3 regions of the Bariatricus sp. HCP28S3_A7 genome follow, and region 3 is predicted to be linked to each of the others. Evidence: riboswitches for the same ligand, from Rfam matches in the RefSeq annotation. Region 3 holds a riboswitch; each other region holds the start of a gene.
The links. Region 3 has a riboswitch for cobalamin ahead of ACTNA4_RS13955 (sirohydrochlorin cobaltochelatase). Riboswitches for the same ligand answer to the same signal wherever they lie in the genome.

Region 1 (6,093 bases), on a different contig from region 3:
CCTTCGGGAGCGCGTACATAACATCACCCAAACCTCCGGTCTTCACGAATGGATAGCATTCTGAACCGATAAATGCGATACTTCTTCTTGGACTCATATATACCTCCTGTTTCGGTTCTTCTTTTACCTCTTCTGCCGGTGCTTCTTTGGTTTCCTCTGCCGGTGCTTCTTCTGTTGCCGGTTCCTCTTTGGTTTCCTCTGCCGGTGCTTCTTCTGCTGCCGGTTCTTCTTTGGTTTCTTCCACCGGTGCTTCTTCTGCTGCCGGTTCTTCTTTGGTTTCTTCCACCGGTGCTTCTTCTGCTGCCGGTTCTTCTTTGGTTTCTTCCACCGGTGCTTCTTCTACTACCGGTTCTTCTTTTACTTCTACTACCGCTTCCGCCTTAACTTCTTCCGTTTTCTCTTCTTTTACTTCCTCTGCCTTTGGCTCTTCAGCTTTCACTTCTTCCGCCTCTTTTTCTGCAGGTTCTGCTTTTTTTCTGGTAGTTTTTCTTGTCGTTGTTTTCTTTATCGCAGTCGTTTTCTTTGCTGCTGCCCTCTTCGTAGTTTTCTTTTCTTCAGGTGCTTCCGCCTTTACTGCATCTGCCCCTTCCGGTTTCTCAGTTTCCTTAGCAATCTCTTCTTTCACGATTTCTTCTCCCGGCTCCGTTGTCAAAGAAGCTTCAACCGTTGCCTTTTTGGCAGTCCCTTTTGCCGGTGTACTTTTCTTTACTGCAGTTTTGGTAGTTTGTTTTCTTGCCATTTTATACCTCTCCATAAAAAATACTAATTGTTCACTGTTTGTAATATTTAGAATCTTATATTATTATAACACACAAATCCAAAAATGGGTAAATTTCGTATTCTTTTTATAAAGTAACTTTCAAATACACCTCGACGTACTTACCGCGTGGCAGGAGTCTTATCTTCTTTCAAAATAACTCAGTCCAATTCCACCAGTATCGCCCGGCAAGGTGCCCCATCTCCGTCTCCCAGATTGATCGGTGTCGCATTCAGGAAATAGCATCCTTCGGGAACCCTATCCAGACAGATTCCTTCCAGCAACACAATTTCCGCTCCCAGAAGTGTGTTCTGTTACATAGGCATTTCCGATAAATTTTTCCAGTTTTACCTGGTCGATTGTTCTTCCTTTCTGGAAAAAATGATATGGAGCATCCACATGTGTTCCGTTGTGGGCACACATTCGAAATGCCGATAAATTGCATGGCGAATCCTTTGCTATCACGGATAAGATCTCTTTTTCAGGAGCCGAATCTCCGGGAAATACATTGCATCCGAACACTTCCTGCGAAATATCATATATTCTCATCTCTTCTCCCTCCATTAACCTATTTTATCCAGTATATCACTTTTTTGAAAACAATATTGTCAATCATCAATTATTTTCCCTTATAATAAAAAACCAGACGTTACAATTTTGTTCATCCTGCCAATTGTACCGTCCGGTTATTCACATTATTTGTTTCTTCCAGGTTCGATCTCCGTTCCACCAACGATTTCGCTGTAACTTAACAGCACCCTGACATTTTATTCTTCCCGAACCGGATTCGATACGCTGACTTTATGATCATACCATTTTCCTTTCGTTCCAATCAGCGCAAGGTCAAATTCTTCATCCAACGCCGGAACCGGAACATCAAATCCATTCACTTCTTCCGTCGTTCCATCACTATAGGTAACCGTATCTTCGGTAGGAATCAGAAGCTCCGCTCCTTCTTTCACGGCAGCCTCTGCAAGTCCCGGATAGAGATTGACAATATTTTTCGATGTAAGTGAAATGTGAATCGTCATCTGACCATCCTTAACCGTCAGAGTTCCTTTTCCGTCACAGGCTTCATTTACATGAAACATGCTGCTGTCAGTTTGGAATTCTGCACTGTAAATTCCGTCTTCCAGTTCAGCCTCCCCGGCTTCTTCACTCTGAGCTGTATTTTCCGTAAGTGTCTCGGTATCTGTCTTTGCAGCTTCTTCTTTCTTTCCACATCCGAGCATCAACGCGGATGCCAGTATTGCCATTCCAAGCATGGCTGCTATTTTCTTCTTCATACTTCTGATCCTCCCATTATTTATCAATGACTGCCGCAGTGTGATCAACATAAATCTGCTGAATAGCCTCGATTCCACCAAGTCCTGCAATCTGCACATCCACTTGTTCAAAAAATCCGGAATTCTCAAACAGACTCTTCCATGAATCTTCATCCTCTCCGGCCATATCATTATTTGCGTGATCCCCCGCCACAACCATCAACGGCCGGAGAATGACCTTTTTATATCCCGCATTTTTTACTGCTTCAATAATTGCCTCGCAGGAAGTTTCTTCCGGTTCCCCTTCGACGGTCCCGATAAATACATTGTCGTAGCCGAGTACCTGCATCTGTGTCTGCATCTGGCTGTAGGAAACTTTTGCCGTATGGGAGGTGCCATGTCCCATAAATACAAATGCCGTACCATCTTCCTTCGCTGCATCGAGGCTGTCATATCCTGCTGTTTCAACAGCCTGTGCCGTCACTGCCTTTGCAACAGCTTCTTTATCTGAATTGATTGCCGAAGCATCGCTTCCCACTTCACCCAGAAGCGGTTCCGCAACCTTTACGGATTCAAATTTGTCCTGGTAACGCTCCACTGCTTTGACCAGTTCATCATATTCTGCTCCATGCATCAAGTGGGTCGGCTGTACGATCAGATTCTTCACATTATTTTTCACTGCACGCTCCAGAGCCTGATCCATATTGTCAATACATTCTCCGTCTCTCGCCTGTATGTGATTGATGATAATCTGCGATGTAAATGCTCTTCTTACGGACCAGTCAGGATATGCCTCCTGCAGGGCATCTTCTATTCCTTTAATATCTTCCACGCGGCTGTCATTGTAAGATGTTCCGAAGCTGACTGCCAGAAGTTCATTTTCTCCGATTCCATCCTGGTTCCTTGGATCGTCGGCGGATGCGTCTCCGGTATCTTTTCCAAAATAATCCGGGTCCGCATTTTCTCCTTCTACCAGTTCCTTCTGCTCATCCGTCAGTTCATCCCATGCTTCTTTTGCAGCCTTACACGCTTCATCCGTCTGATCGTTTCTTTCCTGAACATAGATTGCGTCTATCAAATCTGCCACCTCATTCGCTGCTTTCTGATCATCTTCTGTTTCTTTGGTCTCCTCTTTTTCTTCCCCATTTCCACCAGAACATCCTGCTATTGTTAATGTGCTGATTACGGAAACGGCCAGTAGAATTGTGAGTAATCTTTTCTTCATTCTGAATCTCCTCCTTCTTATTATGTCGTTCTCCCGATAATGCGTACAACAAAAAAGAGGTGCCTTTCCCATATCGTCGGTAAAAGGCACACTTCATAATAACATACGCAAACAGCACTCTCTCCAAAACAGCCGGTCTTTCACCGGTGCCTGATGATGAGAATGTGGAATATGACTCTTATCGGTTGCGACCAGTTACTCGTGGCCTGTGGGTTCTTCCCACTCCGTTTTTTGCAGGCAGGTCTCCTGACTTACGGATCCAGATCCAAGGCCGCCTTCCCGATTGCTCAGTGACATTCCTGGCCTTGCACTCCCCGTTTACAGTGACGAGTTCGTACAGGACTTCCACCTGTTTCCCTTTTAATCAGACAGCTAATGCTGTCTGAACCTGACGAACATACCTTATCACAAACCGCCTGAAATGTAAAGCCTGCTTCTTCGTTTTCCCCGATTCCAAATTCAATCGCTGCATGTTCATCTATTTCGGCCGGACCACTCCGGGCGACAACTCCTGCACATAACATAAAAAGACGGCTCATCACCGCCTTTTTATGTATTATTCTTCTTTCTCCGGAAGATCGATCTGTGGACGCACATGCAATTCCTTCGAAATATATTTGCCATCCTTTCGATGCTGCTTCACACATTCAGTCAGTAAAAATTCAATCTGCCCGTTCAGTGAACGGAAATCATCTTCAGCCCAGGCTGCGAGGGCATCGTACAGTTTTGGTGATACCCGAAGCGGTATCTGTTTTTTCGTTTCTGCCATATTAGTAAAGACTTCCTGTATTTACTATCGGCTGTGCATCATGATTTCCACAAAGCACAACCAGCAGATTAGATACCATCGCAGCTTTTCTTTCATCGTCTAATGCTATTGTATCCTTCTCTTCCAGCCTTTCAAGTGCCATCTCCACCATGCCCACGGCTCCGTCAACGATCATTTTTCTCGCATCGATGATCGCAGAAGCCTGCTGTCGCTGAAGCATGACTGCCGCAATCTCCGGAGCATATGCCAGATAAGTGATACGCGCTTCGATGATCGCAAGGCCTGCTTCCTCCACTCTGCCCTGGATCTCTTCTTTAATTCTTGCCGCAACCACTTCGCTGGAACCGCGAAGGCTTCCTTCATCCGCGACACCGTCTCCTGTGGTATCTACATTCGGAGATACATCGTAAGGATATAGCCGCACAATATTACGGAGCGCACTATCGCACTGCAGAGAAAGGTATTCCTTATAGTTGTCTACATTAAAAACTGCTTTTGCCGTGTCCACCACCCGCCATGTAACGGCAATTCCGATCTCCACCGGGTTGCCGAGGCAGTCATTGATCTTCTGACGGTTGTTATTCAGTGTCATAACCTTCAGAGAGATCTTCTTATTCACCGTCTCCACAGCCTGTCCTGCCTGTGGCTGTGTGAAAATTACAGACCTCTTGGACTGGCTGTCCACGTCTCCGCTCTGGTTCAGCTTTGTCTTCGCAGCCGGATTCACACCTACACAGAACGGATTCACAAAATAGAAACCAGGCTCTTTCAGCGTACCGACATAATTTCCGAAAAGAGTAAGCACAAGCGCTTCCTGTGGTTTCAGTGTCTTAAGACCTAAAAACAAAATCCAGCCAAGTGCCAGCCAGATACTGCAAAGAACCACAAGGATCCAGTATTCGTATTCGATCCCAAAGATCAGACCTACCGTTGCGAGTACATACAGAGCGATGGTCAGAAGCAGTACCGGCATTCCGTTCTTCCTATTGTTTAATGTGATTTCCTTCATGAGTTCCCCCTCCTTTATTTTGATATCAAAATGATATCATATTTATTTCATATGTGCAATATAATTTTGAAAAGAAAATAGATTTTGGATTAAAAAACAAAAGCCGGTGAAATGTGGATTCACACAAATCACTGGCTTTGATTTCTCAATACACTTTCGGTTTATATCTCATGTCATGTACCGAATACACCGTCATAAATGCATCCGGATCCTTTTCATTCATGAATCTCATCAGCTTCTGATATTCATGTTTGTCTACAATTGCAATGATCTCCCGGCGCTTTTCAAGCGTATACGCCCCAATCGCTTCATAGATCGTTGCACCGCTGTGCAGATCGTTCAGAATAAAATCCCGCACCAATTCTTCCTTCTGGGATACAATGCACACTCTTTTCTTTTCGTTCTGCCCGAAAATAAAGTAATCCACCACGATCCCGTTAAAATACGTACCGATCACACTCAGTACAACCGTCTTTGAGTCATAAACAAATGCAGCAGAAAGTGCCACACACATCCCGGCAAGGGACATCGCCTTCCCCAACTCCATATGCAGGAATTTGTTCATGATTTTCGCAACAATGTCCAGTCCTCCTGATGACGCATTGCGGTTAAACAAAATACTGAGTCCCACACTCACCAGCAGGATATAGGCGAGTACATCAAGTGCCTGATCTCCGGTCAGCGACTGATTATTTGGCAGAAGCGCTTCCAGAATCCCCATAAATACCGGAAGCATGATGGATGTATACACGGTCTTATATCCGAATTCCGGCCCGCACAGGATAAATCCGATGATCAACAATCCTACATTCAGGATCATGGTGATCGCTGAAATCGAAAGCGGGATAAAATTCGATAACACGATAGCCAGACCTGAAATACTGCTGACCGCTGTATGGCTCGGAATCAGGAAGAAAAATACTGCTGCTGCGATGATCGCAACCGCACCTGTAAGGATAGCCATCTCTTTGAACACACCTTGTTTTTTCATGATAACCTCCAAAATATATTTCTTCCATTATCATAGCACAAATTGTGTCTATTGAATATCCTTCCTGCAATATTTCC
Region 2 (6,093 bases), on a different contig from region 3:
GTCACGAAAGAGTCCGGCAAAGCGGGGGGATTCCCGGAAAAAGTTAAGGCTGCAAAGGAGGCCGGGACTGTGCTGGTTGTGGTGGGAAGACCGGAGGAAGAAGGACTTGCGCTGGAAGAGGTATTTGATGAATTAAAGAGAAGATACGGGGATAAGAACAGGGGGTGATTGATAACATAATATCAGTCAACCCCTGAAATTGTTTTTGTGTGAATAACAATTACACAATCTTTGTCGTCCATTTGGAGCAGTCCCACACCGCATTTACAATATCCTGGTAGAATTCCGGCTCATGGCAGATGAGGAGCAGGGTCCCGCGGTATTCCTGAAGTGCCTTTTTCAGTGAATCCTTGGCATCTACATCCAGATGATTGGTAGGTTCGTCCAGCATCAGCACATTGGTTTCTTTGTTCAGGATCTTGCACAGGCGCACTTTTGCCTGTTCCCCGCCGCTCAAGACGCGAATCTGGCTTTCGATGTGTTTGGTCGTAAGTCCGCATTTGGCGAGCGCGGAGCGTACTTCATACTGAGTGTAGGAAGGGAATTCTTCCCAGATCTCATCGATGCAGGTGGTTCGGTTGTTGTGGCCTGCCTCCTGTTCAAAATAGCCGGTCAGCAGATTCTCGCCCAGCTCACATTTACCGGAAAGCGGAGGAACCAGACCGAGAATACTCTTGATCAGCGTAGTCTTTCCGATTCCGTTTGCACCGGTCAGCGCAATTTTCTGGCCACGCTCCAGCGTGAGGTTCAGAGGCCGTGAAAGGGGTTCGTCGTAACCGATGACGAAATCTTTGGTCTCAAAGATGTATTTACCCGGTGTCCGGCCGAGGCGGAAATGGAATTCCGGCTTCGGACGCTCGGCGGCGAGCTCTATGACATCCATCTTATCCAGCTTTTTCTGACGGGACATGGCCATGTTGCGGGTGGAGACGCGCGCTTTATTGCGTGCCACAAAATCCTTGAGTTGACTGATTTCCTGCTGCTGCTTCTTGTAGGCAGCCTCAAGCTGGGCTTTCTTCACTTCGTAGATTTTCTGGAAATTGTCATAATCTCCGACGTAGCGGTTCAGTTCCTGATTTTCCATATGATAAATGATGTTCACCACTTCATTCAGAAACGGAATGTCATGGGAAATCAGGACGAACGCATTTTCATATTCGGTGAGATAACGTTTCAGCCAGTTGATATGTTCTTCGTCCAGATAGTTGGTTGGCTCGTCCAGAAGCAGGATGTCCGGCTTTTCCAGAAGGAGTTTGCCGAGCAGGATACGGGTGCGCTGGCCGCCGCTTAAGTCGGTGACATCCTTGTCCAGTCCAAGATCCAGAAGCCCCAGCGCGCGTGCGACTTCTTCGACCTTTGCATCGATCACATAGAAATCGTGCATGGTCAGTGTGTCCTGGATGGTCCCAAGCTCTTCCATAAGTGTCATCATAGTATCTTCATCCACGTCCCCGAGGCGGTCACAGATCTCGTTCATCTTCGTTTCCAGTTCAAAAAGCCAGGAAAAGGCGGATTTCAGCACTTCGCGGATCGTCATGCCCTTTTCAAGTACAGTGTGCTGATCGAGATAACCGACACGGACATTTTTTGCCCATTCGATTTTCCCTTCGTCCGGCTGGAGTTTTCCTGTAACAATATTAAAAAAAGTAGATTTCCCTTCTCCGTTGGCTCCGACAAGTCCAATGTGTTCGCCTTTCAGAAGACGGAAGGACACATCATGAAAAATGGCGCGGTCACCGAAGCCGTGGGAAAGATGTTCAACATTTAAAATGCTCATTTTCGATTCTCCTTTGTTATGTGGTAACAAGTGACAGTGTCCTGCTTATTATATTATATCTACCGGATAAAAGGCAATGGATTTCGAAAGGATTTCAAGGGAAAAATGCGGTTGCCATACAGGCGGGGATATGTTATAGTGAGGGTGTTCTATATTGGGCTTTTCAGTGCCGGGCAGATGATTCAGATCTGCCGGGTTAAAAGGGAATCAGGTGCAAATCCTGAGCGGTCCGGCCACTGTAAACAGGGAGCGAGGTTATAGATAAGTCATTGCGTATCCAGCGCGAGAAGGCATAACCGGGCGATGAGCTGTAAGTCAGGAGACCTGCTGAGAAGAATGTGAATAGCTTCCGATGAAAGCATAGATTTGCAGAATATTTCAGGGGGAAGTCTGCTTTCGTACAGGAAAAGCGGGCTTTTTTGAATGGGAAATTTGTGCTTTGCGGATCGGATCGAAAGTGGAAAGAGGGATACGATGAAAAAGAGAGCAGCACGGTTCCTGTGTATGATACTGATTGCGGTACTGATTTTCGGAATTCCGGGATGTGGTTCGGAAGAGAAAACGATGCCGGAAACGGAAGAAAATAAGATGACATCTGAACCACAGCGGGAAGAGGCGAAAGAAACGCCGGGACCAATGGAAATCAAGGGACTTACTTATGAATCTGCGATGGAACTTGATTATGCAAAAGGGTTCGGGGTATATTATTATCAGGATGGATATAAGCTGATCCGGATCCGGGACGGGGAAGACTATCTTCTTGTTCCGGAGGGCAGGAATATTCCGTCGGATCTGGAAGAAGACATCGTGATTTTACATCAGCCGCTGGACCGTATTTATCTTGCGGCAACATCGGTGATGGCATTATTTGATTCGCTTGATGCATTGGATGCGATTCGCCTGAGCGGGACACAAAAATCCGGCTGGTACATTGAAAATGCGGTGCAGGCTATGGAAGATGGCGCCATCCTTTATGCCGGAAAATACAGTGAGCCGGATTATGAACTCCTGATCGATGAGGAATGTGATCTGGCTATTGAATCCACGATGATCCTGCATACTCCGAAGGTGCAGGAGATGCTTGAGATGCTTGAGATTCCGGTATTTATCGACCGGTCCAGTTATGAGACGCATCCGCTTGGAAGAACGGAGTGGATCAAGGTCTATGCCGCGATGCTGGACAAAGAAGAACAGGCAGAGACATTTTTCAAGGAACAGTCCAAAGTAATCGAAGAACTGAAGGACTTTGAAAATACAGAGCAGACGGTCGCCTTTTTCTATGTGAGTACCGATGGAACCGTCGTGGTCAGAAAGTCCGAAGATTACATTCCGAAAATGATCGAGATTGCGGGTGGACGTTATGTTTTCGATGATCTTGAAAATACGGAAAATAACAGTGCGTCGATCAGCATTTCTATGGAAGAATTCTTTGCATCTGCAGCCGACGCGGACTATCTGATCTACAATTCATCGATCGATAATCCGGTGGAATCGATGGAGGATCTTCTGGCGAAAAGTGAGCTGTTTGCAGATTTTAAAGCGGTGCAGGAAGGAAATGTGTGGTGTACCGGAAAGTACCTGTATCAGGCGACAGACATTGTCGGAAATCTGATTACAGACATTCATCTGATGCTTACCGATGGAAAAACGGAGGAGATGACATTTTTATATAAAGTGTCATGACGATATCAGGATATGAGAAAGTGAGGAACCATGGAGAAAAGGAAGAATAAGCCGGTACGAATGGAAGAGATGAGAAGACGGATCCGGTATTTGCTGGTGTTTGCCGGACTTCTGGCTGCATTTTGTGTGATTATTGTGCTGAATATTAATACGGGAAATGTACATATTTCTGTTTCTGAGATTCTGAATATTCTATTCGGACAGGCAAAGCAGGATGCGAATTACAGTATCATCTGGAAAATTCGTCTGCCAAGAGTTCTGATGGCAGCCCTTCTCGGAGGTGCCCTTTCTCTGTCCGGGTTCCTGCTTCAGACTTTTTTTGCCAATCCGATTGCAGGCCCCTTTGTGCTTGGCATTTCCTCGGGCGCGAAAATGGTGGTCGCCCTGACGATGATCGTATTTCTGAAGTACTTCAGCAGAGTCTCTTCGTATACGCTCATTATAGCGGCATTTATAGGTTCACTGATTGCGACCGGATTCATCCTTCTGATGTCAAGAAAGATCAATCATATGGCAACCCTTCTGGTGGCCGGAATCATGATCGGCTATATCTGTTCGGCGGTTACGGATTTTGTGGTTACATTTGCGGAGGACTCGGATATCGTGAATTTGCACGGCTGGTCTCAGGGAAGCTTTTCTGGGATGAGCTGGAGCAACGTGAAGGTTGCTTTTGTATTGATTGCTGTCACCGTTGTGATTACCTTCCTCTATTCCAAGCCAATCGGTGCGTACCAGCTTGGCGAAGCCTATGCGAGAAGCGCAGGAGTCAATATCCGAGTTTTTCGTGTGCTTCTGATCCTGCTCTCCAGTATGCTGTCGGGCTGTGTGACCGCATTTGCCGGACCGGTTTCTTTTGTTGGGATCGCGGTTCCGTTTCTGGTAAAGAGGATGCTGAATACGGCGAAACCGCTGATCGTGATCCCGGGAACATTTCTGGGAGGAGCGGTGTTCTGTATGGGGTGTGATCTTATTGCACGGATGGCATTTGCACCGCTGGAACTCAATATCAGTACGGTCACTTCCATTTTCGGAGCACCGGTCGTCATCTTTATGATGCTGCACAGACAGAAGGGAAGAGAATGATGGAAAATGCATATGTAAAGTTGCAGGATCTGACGGTAGGCTATCATGGGAAACCCCTGATCCGCGATATTTGCACGGAGATTCAAAAAGGGGAGATCGTAACACTGATCGGTCCAAATGGTGCTGGAAAATCGACCATTTTAAAAAGTATCACCCGACAGATCAAAACGCTTGGAGGAAATGTCTCCATTGCGGATGAGAGGATCGATGCTATGGAAAATGCTATTCTTGCCAGGAAAATGGCGGTGGTGCTGACGGAGCGGATGAAGACGGAACTGATGACCTGCCGCGATGTGGTGGAAACCGGTCGGTATCCGTATACCGGAAGGCTGGGGATCCTCACGAAGAAAGATAAAGAAATCGTAGATGAGGCAATGGAAGCGGTGCATGTCCGTGAGCTTGAAAATCAAAGCTTTCAGGCGATCAGTGACGGGCAGAGACAGCGGATCATGCTTGCGCGTGCGATCTGCCAGGAGCCGGAGGTTCTGATCCTGGATGAACCGACTTCCTATCTGGATATTCATTATAAACTCGAACTTCTGTCGATGCTCCGGAAACTGGCAAAGGAGAAAAAAATCACGGTCGTCATGTCGCTTCACGAGATCGATCTGGCACAGAAAATATCGGATAAGATTCTCTGCGTCAGGGGTGACCGGATTTTCTGCTATGGGAAACCGGAAGAAGTATTCAAAGAAGAAGTAATCCGGGAACTCTACGGACTCGACAACGGATCCTATGACCCGTGCTTTGGAAGTGTCGAGCTTCCGAGACCGGAGGGAGAGCCGCGTGTTTTTGTAATCTCCGCCTGCGGAACAGGCATTCCGGTATACAGGAAACTGCAGAAAGAAAATATTCCGTTTGTTGCCGGAATACTATACCGCAATGACGTGGACTATCATGTGGCGAAAAGGCTTGCGGCAAAGGTGATCGAAGAAGAACCATTTTGCAGTATCCGTGATGAGGCATATCAGGAGGCAAAAGCAACGATCGATTCCTGCCAGTACGTTATCAACGCAGGCGTTACGATCGGAGAGGGAAACCGGCGGATAGCAGAACTTCTGCATGCTGCCAAAAAGAGTGGCAAAATCTGTGAATGGAAGGAAGGGAGCGGTGGATGGAAAGCGGAATGATTCATATTTATTGCGGAGACGGAAAAGGGAAAACGACAGCGGCAACAGGACTTGCCGTCCGTGCGGCTGGCTGTGGACTTAAGGTGCTGTTCGTACGTTTTCTGAAAAATGAGAATTCTGGAGAACTGCGGATTCTGGATATCATACCGGAAATCGAAGTGATGCATATGACAAAAAGCTTCGGTTTCTTTAAGACGCTTGACGCAAAAGAGCAGGAAGAGGCACGAAGCGCCTATGCGAAGCTGTGGGATGACGCAATCCGGAAAATACAGGAAGAGCCTTATGATATGCTGGTCATGGATGAGTTTATGGCGGCTTATCAATACGGAATGATCGACCACGAAGCGGCTGTAACGTTTCTGAAAGAACGGCCGAAAGGCTTGGAGGTCGTTCTGACCGGAAGAAATCCGGAACCGGAGC
Region 3 (6,093 bases):
CTCTCCATACCTTTCCGCAGGGAACGGTCCGATTTGCATTTAGTGCCAGCAATACGTTTTCGGAAATTGATCGTTGTGTAGAAGGTATCCTAAAAATCTTATAAAGTGACACATATAGATGATAACTATATATAGTGATGTGCATTATAAATATCAATGGATAAATCAGGAAATGAAATTGCCTGTACTCCCAAAAAATGATACTCTATAGTTAGAGTTTTATTGAGAAATAATTTTATTAAGGAGGACAAGCAAAATGGCTGATAATCGCAAAATGTGGGAAGAACTGGGGATGAATCTGGAACTGCATGACCAGTTGTGTGCGGTACTTCCACAGGCATTCGGGGATGTGTTTTTATCACAGGAGAACAGACCGGAGGGAATGGATTACTATAACATGGTTGTAGCGGATATTCACGGAATCAGACCGGCGGAACTGATTGAGCATCAGAAAAAGGGCGGGAAAGTATTCGGAACTTTCTGTATCTATGTTCCGGATGAGATTATTTTCGCAGCGGATGCAATTGCAACAGGACTGTGTGGGGGATCTCAGTTCTGGGTACCGGGAGGTGAACGAGTGCTTCCGACCAATACCTGTCCGCTGATCAAAGCATCTGTTGGAGCAAGACTGGATCGTACCTGCCCATTCTTCCGAATCGCAGATATGTATATCGGGGAGACAACCTGCGACGGTAAGAAAAAGGCTTGGGAAATTCTTTCTGAAGACGTTCCGGTATATGTTATGGATCTTCCGCAGATGAAGCGGGCAAAAGATGTCAAAGCATGGGCAGAAGAAATTACGGCTCTGAAAGACAAGGTAGAAGAATTTACCGGAAATAAAGTAACGGCTGAAAAACTGGCTGATAGCATTAAGCTGATCAATAACAAGAGAAAAGCACTCGCAAGACTGTATGAATGCCGTAAGAGCGAGACACTTCCGATCAGCGGTACAGATGCGCTTGTGATTTCCCAGATTGCTTTCTATGATGATCCGGCAAGATTTACTCAGATGACAAATAAGCTCTGTGATGAGCTTGAACAGCGTATCAAAGATGGTGTCAGCGTCGTTCCCGCAGGTACGAAACGTATCATGCTGACTGGAACACCGCTTGCAATTCCGAACTGGAAGCTTCATAATATCGTAGAGACAAGCGGAGCGGTTGTGGTATGTGAAGAAATGTGTACGGGAACACGCTACTTCGAGAACTATGTGGATGAGACAAAAGAAACGCTGGAAGACCAGATCATGGCTCTTTCTGAGCGGTATATGAATATCAACTGTGCTTGCTTCACGCCGAATCACGCAAGAATTGATGACATTTTACGTCTTGCGAAAGAGTACAAGGTTGACGGTATCATTGATGTGAATCTGAAATTCTGTAATCTGTACGATACAGAAGGCTACTTTGTAGAACGTGCGATGAAAGAAGCAGGTATTCCGGTTCTTGGAATTGAGACAGATTATACAGACAGTGATGCACAGCAGCTTCGTACCAGAGTCAGTGCATTTGTGGAAATGCTGAATAATTAAAAAATGTGAGGAACATAGAGCTATGCAGAAAATACAGCATTATGTATTGTTTCCCAATCATGATAATGGAATGCGTCTCTATAAAGAATTAAAAAAACTGGGGGTTTGGGCAGTGATTGCCCCGACCCCCAGAAGTGCGAGTAAATGCTGCGGTATTTCACTAATGGTGAAAGAAGAAGATCTTGAGGTGATCCGGCAGTGTATTCGTGAACATGATATAGAGATCTTGAAAATCACCGAAGTGGAAATGGATTTGAATCCACACAGAGATCAATATTGTTAGAAGAGGTAGGAATATGAATTACGTTGGAATAGATATCGGATCCACAGCATCCAAAGTTGCTGTGATCGGGGATAAGGAGCTTCAATTTGTACTGCCTACAGGATGGAGCAGCAAGGAGACCACCTTACTTATCAAGGAGAAACTTCTTGCAGAAGGAGTGGATGTCATGTCTGATGAGACAAAAGTTGCAGCGACCGGATATGGAAGAATTGCTGTAGATTTTGCAGATTATGTGATTACCGAAATAACATGTCATGCAAGAGGCGGAAGACAGATGGCAGGAGATAATTGTACGATTATTGATGTGGGCGGACAGGATACCAAAGTAATCCTGGTCGAGAACGGAACCGTGCAGGATTTCCTGATGAATGATAAATGTTCCGCCGGGACCGGGAAATTTCTGGAGATTATGGCAAATCGTCTCGGAATCACGCTTCAGGAGCTTTTTGATATGGCTGAAAGCGGAACAGTCTTACCAATCAGTTCTCTTTGCACCGTATTTGCAGAGTCCGAAGTCATCAATTATATCGGTGTCGGGAAAAATCGTGAAGATATTGCGGCGGGGGTCGTTGATTCCGTAGCATCTAAGGTGGCACAGTTGAGCCAGAAGAAGGCACTGTCAGATAAGATTATTCTGACAGGAGGGTTGAGTCACAGTACATATTTTACCAGAATCCTTTCTGCAAAAATCAGAAAGACGGTGGAACCTACTGAAAACGGACGGTATGCCGGCGCGCTGGGGGCAGCACTACTGGCGAAGGAGAAGAAGAATAAATAGTAGCAAAGAAATATAAGTGAGCACAAAGAGCAGGAGCAAGGTGATACTCATCAGTACCCTTGCTCCTGCTTTCCTTTCTGTAAGATATTTCTATTTCCGGAGTCTTTACATTTTTTGCAGTATATGATAAGGTAAGCTTGATAGGTTCAGACAATCACCGGTTGTCTGATTAAAAGGGAAACAGGTGCAAATCCTGTACGAACTCGTCACTGTGATCGGGGAGTGCAAGGCCATTTATGTCACTGAGCAATTGGGAAGGCGGCCTTAGATTAAGATCCGTAAGCCAGGAGACCTGCCTATTGAAAAACGGAGTGGGGAAGGACCCACAGATCACGAGTAACTGGTCGCAACCGATCATAATGGAAATGATACATTCCCGGGCGATGCCTGTATCTGCCGGGAGTGCTGTTTTGTTATGTATTCATTACGCCCTTTTACCATTTTTATGGAAAAGGGCTTTTTTGTCTACGAGATTTTTATCCTGCAGACTTAAAAGCGAATGAGAATATATCGGAAATGGCCAGAAAATGAAGGAGGAGCAGGATGAAGAAAAAACTGGTAACTATTTTACTGGCTGTTTCATTGGTGGGAACCCTGGTTCTGTCAGGATGTTCCGGAAAAAGCGATGAAAATGCGGAAACAACAGTAGAAAACGACAAGGAAGAAAGTACAGAAAACGAGGATCAGAAGGCTGCGGATGAGGTGGCAGCGCTGATTGACGCAATCTATGTACAGCAAAGAACGGATGAGACGGATGAACAGTGTAAGAAAGCGAAAGAAGCCTGGGACGCACTGACAGACGCCCAGAAGGAACTGGTAGAAGGTGAAAATGCAGATCCGGATTACTTTGGAAGAGATACAGGCGATGCATCCAAGGATGATCCGCTGAATCAGGATGATATCGGAGAAAATGAGATTCTTGTTGTCAGCTTCGGAACATCTTTTAATGACAGCCGTGTAGAGGATATTAAAGGAATTGAAGATGCACTTCAGGAAGCGTATCCGGACTGGTCTGTAAGAAGAGCCTTTACCGCGCAGATCATTATCAATCATATTCAGGCAAGAGACGGAGAATGCATTGACAATATGGATCAGGCACTGGAGCGAGCGGTCGCAAACGGCGTAAAGAATCTGGTTGTCCAGCCGACACACCTGATGCATGGCGCAGAGTATGATGAATTGATGGAATCTGTTGAGGCATATGCGGACAAATTTGAGAGTGTAAAAGTTGCAGAACCTCTGCTTGGAGAAGTGGGTGCAGATGCGGAAACTGTCAATGACGATAAGGCAGCAGTTGCTGAGGCAATTACTGCGGAAGCAGTCAGCGAAGCAGGCTATGACAGCCTGGATGCTGCAAAAGAGGATGGTGCTGCTTTTGTGTTCCTGGGACATGGAACTTCTCATACCGCGAAGGTGTCTTACAGCCAGATGCAGGCACAGATGTCTGCCCTTGGATATGAGAACGTGTTTATCGGAACTGTCGAAGGAGAGCCGGAAGAAACTGCATGTGAAGCTGTCATTGAAGCTGTTTCCCAGGCAGGGTATAAAAAAGTAATCCTTCGTCCGCTGATGGTAGTGGCCGGCGATCATGCCAATAATGACATGGCCGGAGACGACGAAGACTCATGGAAGAGTATGTTTGAAGCTTCCGGAGAATTTGAAAGTATAGAAACACAGATTGCTGGTCTTGGAGGAATTGCTAAGATTCAGGAAATTTATATTGCACATACTGCAGCAGTGATCGGTCAGTAATCGCATGAGTCAATAAATAATATAGATCTAATATCTTTTGTTTCGTGGCAATGTATGGAGAGAGGGGCTCCTGCATTGCCACGATTTTTTTGTATGCAAACATGCATTATTGAGAAATGTTTTCATGACTGAGTGAATCATTAGAAGATATATATGATATAATGAATTAGCCATAGCTAACCCCATATTCGTTTATCAGATGGAAATAGAAGGAGGAATGAAAGATAATTGATGGAAATAACACAGAAACGAGAACGGGAAAAAGAAAAGCGAAAACTGAAAAGAGAAAAGGAGTAGTTATGTCAGAGGAAGAGAGATATTTTTTGGAAGTTGTAGATTTAAAGAAAGGATTTGGAAGTGGGGACACCCGCCAGGAAGTATTATGCGGGATGAATTTTTCGGCCGCAAAAGGGGAGTTCTGTGTTCTGCTGGGACCTTCCGGTTCGGGAAAATCCACACTTTTTAATATTATTGGAGGAATCGACAGTGCCGATTTCGGCTATATTTCCATAAACGGTGACAAACTGGAGGATATGGGAGAAAGGGAATTGACACAGTACCGCAGGAAGCATCTGGGATATGTGTTTCAGATGTATAATCTGATCGGCAATTTAAATGTGAAAGAAAATATTGAGGTAGGTGCATATCTGTCGGATCATCCGCTTGATATTGATGATCTGTTACAGACTCTGGGACTCTATGAACACCGTTATAAACTCCCGAACCAGCTCTCCGGCGGGCAGCAGCAGAGAGTTTCTATCGGACGCGCTATTGTGAAGAATCCGGATATCCTGCTTTGCGATGAGCCGACAGGTGCATTGGATTATACGACTTCCAAGGAAATATTGAAGTTGATTGAAGACATCAATCGAAAGTATAAGAATACGGTCATTATGGTTACGCATAATGAAGCTATCAAAAATATGGCAGATCATGTGATCAAGCTGAGAGATGGAAGAGTGCGCCATAATGAGAAAAATACAAATAAAATTTCGGCAGTGGAGCTTGAATGGTAAGGAGTGTGGCAAGTATGAGGGACAGGAAAGTGAAAAATCCGCTTCAAAAGCGCATTCCCAGAGAATTAAAAGGTGACTGGAAAAAATATCTGGTGGTTGCGTTGTTTTTAATCCTTACAATTGGATTTGTTTCAGGGATGTATGTTGCCAATGGGAGCATGATGCAGGCTGCAGTGGATGGTAAAGAAAAGTATTGTCTGGAGGATGGGCACTTTGAACTGAATGAGAAGGCGGATCAGGAGCTGATTCATGCAATCGAAACAGGTGAAAAGGCAGTCCCTGTAACTGTATATGAGAATTTCTATCGGAGTGAGGTGGAAGATCACGATAATGACGGAAAGTCGGATGGCACAATACGGGTGTATGAAAAAACAGAGGATATCAATCTGGCCTGCCTGATGGAAGGAAGTTTCCCGGAAACGGAAGAGGAGATTGCCATTGACCGGATGCATGCAGATAATGCAGGAATTCAGGTTGGAGATACCATTTCCGTCAGTGAGCAGTCCTATCAGGTGACAGGGCTGATTTCCTATGTGAATTATTCTACTCTTCATGAGAAAAGTACAGATCTGATGTTTGATGCACTGAAATTTAATGTGGCGATGGTGACGAAAGATGGCTTTGAACGCCTGTCCGGTTCGTTGCATTATACCTATGCATGGAGATATGAACAGGAACCGATGGATGAGATTGAAGAAAAGAAACAGTCGGACGATTTTATGAGGGCTTTGCT

Region 1: it holds a riboswitch for cobalamin, as region 3 does, so the genes downstream of both, ACTNA4_RS03965 (sirohydrochlorin cobaltochelatase) here and ACTNA4_RS13955 (sirohydrochlorin cobaltochelatase) in region 3, are expected to answer to the same signal.
Region 2: it holds a riboswitch for cobalamin, as region 3 does, so the genes downstream of both, ACTNA4_RS02000 (ABC transporter substrate-binding protein) here and ACTNA4_RS13955 (sirohydrochlorin cobaltochelatase) in region 3, are expected to answer to the same signal.

The regions. Positions count from the first base shown of each region.
Region 1 covers NZ_JBQHSG010000004.1:53,437-59,529, forward strand. Annotated here, with positions in the region: gene ACTNA4_RS03945 (glycogen/starch synthase) at 1-739, opposite strand, end outside; gene ACTNA4_RS03950 (hypothetical protein) at 919-1,044, opposite strand; gene ACTNA4_RS03955 (cyclase family protein) at 1,016-1,306, opposite strand; gene ACTNA4_RS03960 (hypothetical protein) at 1,525-2,043, opposite strand; gene ACTNA4_RS03965 (sirohydrochlorin cobaltochelatase) at 2,060-3,247, opposite strand; cobalamin riboswitch at 3,467-3,654, opposite strand; gene ACTNA4_RS03970 (PTS ascorbate transporter subunit IIC) at 3,804-4,016, opposite strand; gene ACTNA4_RS03975 (SPFH domain-containing protein) at 4,018-5,025, opposite strand; gene ACTNA4_RS03980 (YitT family protein) at 5,171-6,016, opposite strand; gene ACTNA4_RS03985 (ABC transporter permease subunit) at 6,065-6,093, opposite strand, start outside.
Region 2 covers NZ_JBQHSG010000002.1:134,128-140,220, reverse strand. Annotated here, with positions in the region: gene cobK (precorrin-6A reductase) at 1-168, shown strand, start outside; gene ACTNA4_RS02005 (ABC-F family ATP-binding cassette domain-containing protein) at 221-1,777, opposite strand; cobalamin riboswitch at 1,925-2,123, shown strand; gene ACTNA4_RS02000 (ABC transporter substrate-binding protein) at 2,252-3,460, shown strand; gene ACTNA4_RS01995 (FecCD family ABC transporter permease) at 3,491-4,543, shown strand; gene ACTNA4_RS01990 (ABC transporter ATP-binding protein) at 4,543-5,673, shown strand; gene ACTNA4_RS01985 (cob(I)yrinic acid a,c-diamide adenosyltransferase) at 5,658-6,093, shown strand, end outside.
Region 3 covers NZ_JBQHSG010000030.1:8,276-14,368, forward strand. Annotated here, with positions in the region: gene ACTNA4_RS13935 (aminotransferase class V-fold PLP-dependent enzyme) at 1-104, shown strand, start outside; gene ACTNA4_RS13940 (double-cubane-cluster-containing anaerobic reductase) at 257-1,531, shown strand; gene ACTNA4_RS13945 (DUF3343 domain-containing protein) at 1,554-1,814, shown strand; gene ACTNA4_RS13950 (acyl-CoA dehydratase activase) at 1,828-2,592, shown strand; cobalamin riboswitch at 2,718-2,906, shown strand; gene ACTNA4_RS13955 (sirohydrochlorin cobaltochelatase) at 3,136-4,344, shown strand; gene ACTNA4_RS13960 (ABC transporter ATP-binding protein) at 4,644-5,360, shown strand; gene ACTNA4_RS13965 (FtsX-like permease family protein) at 5,375-6,093, shown strand, end outside.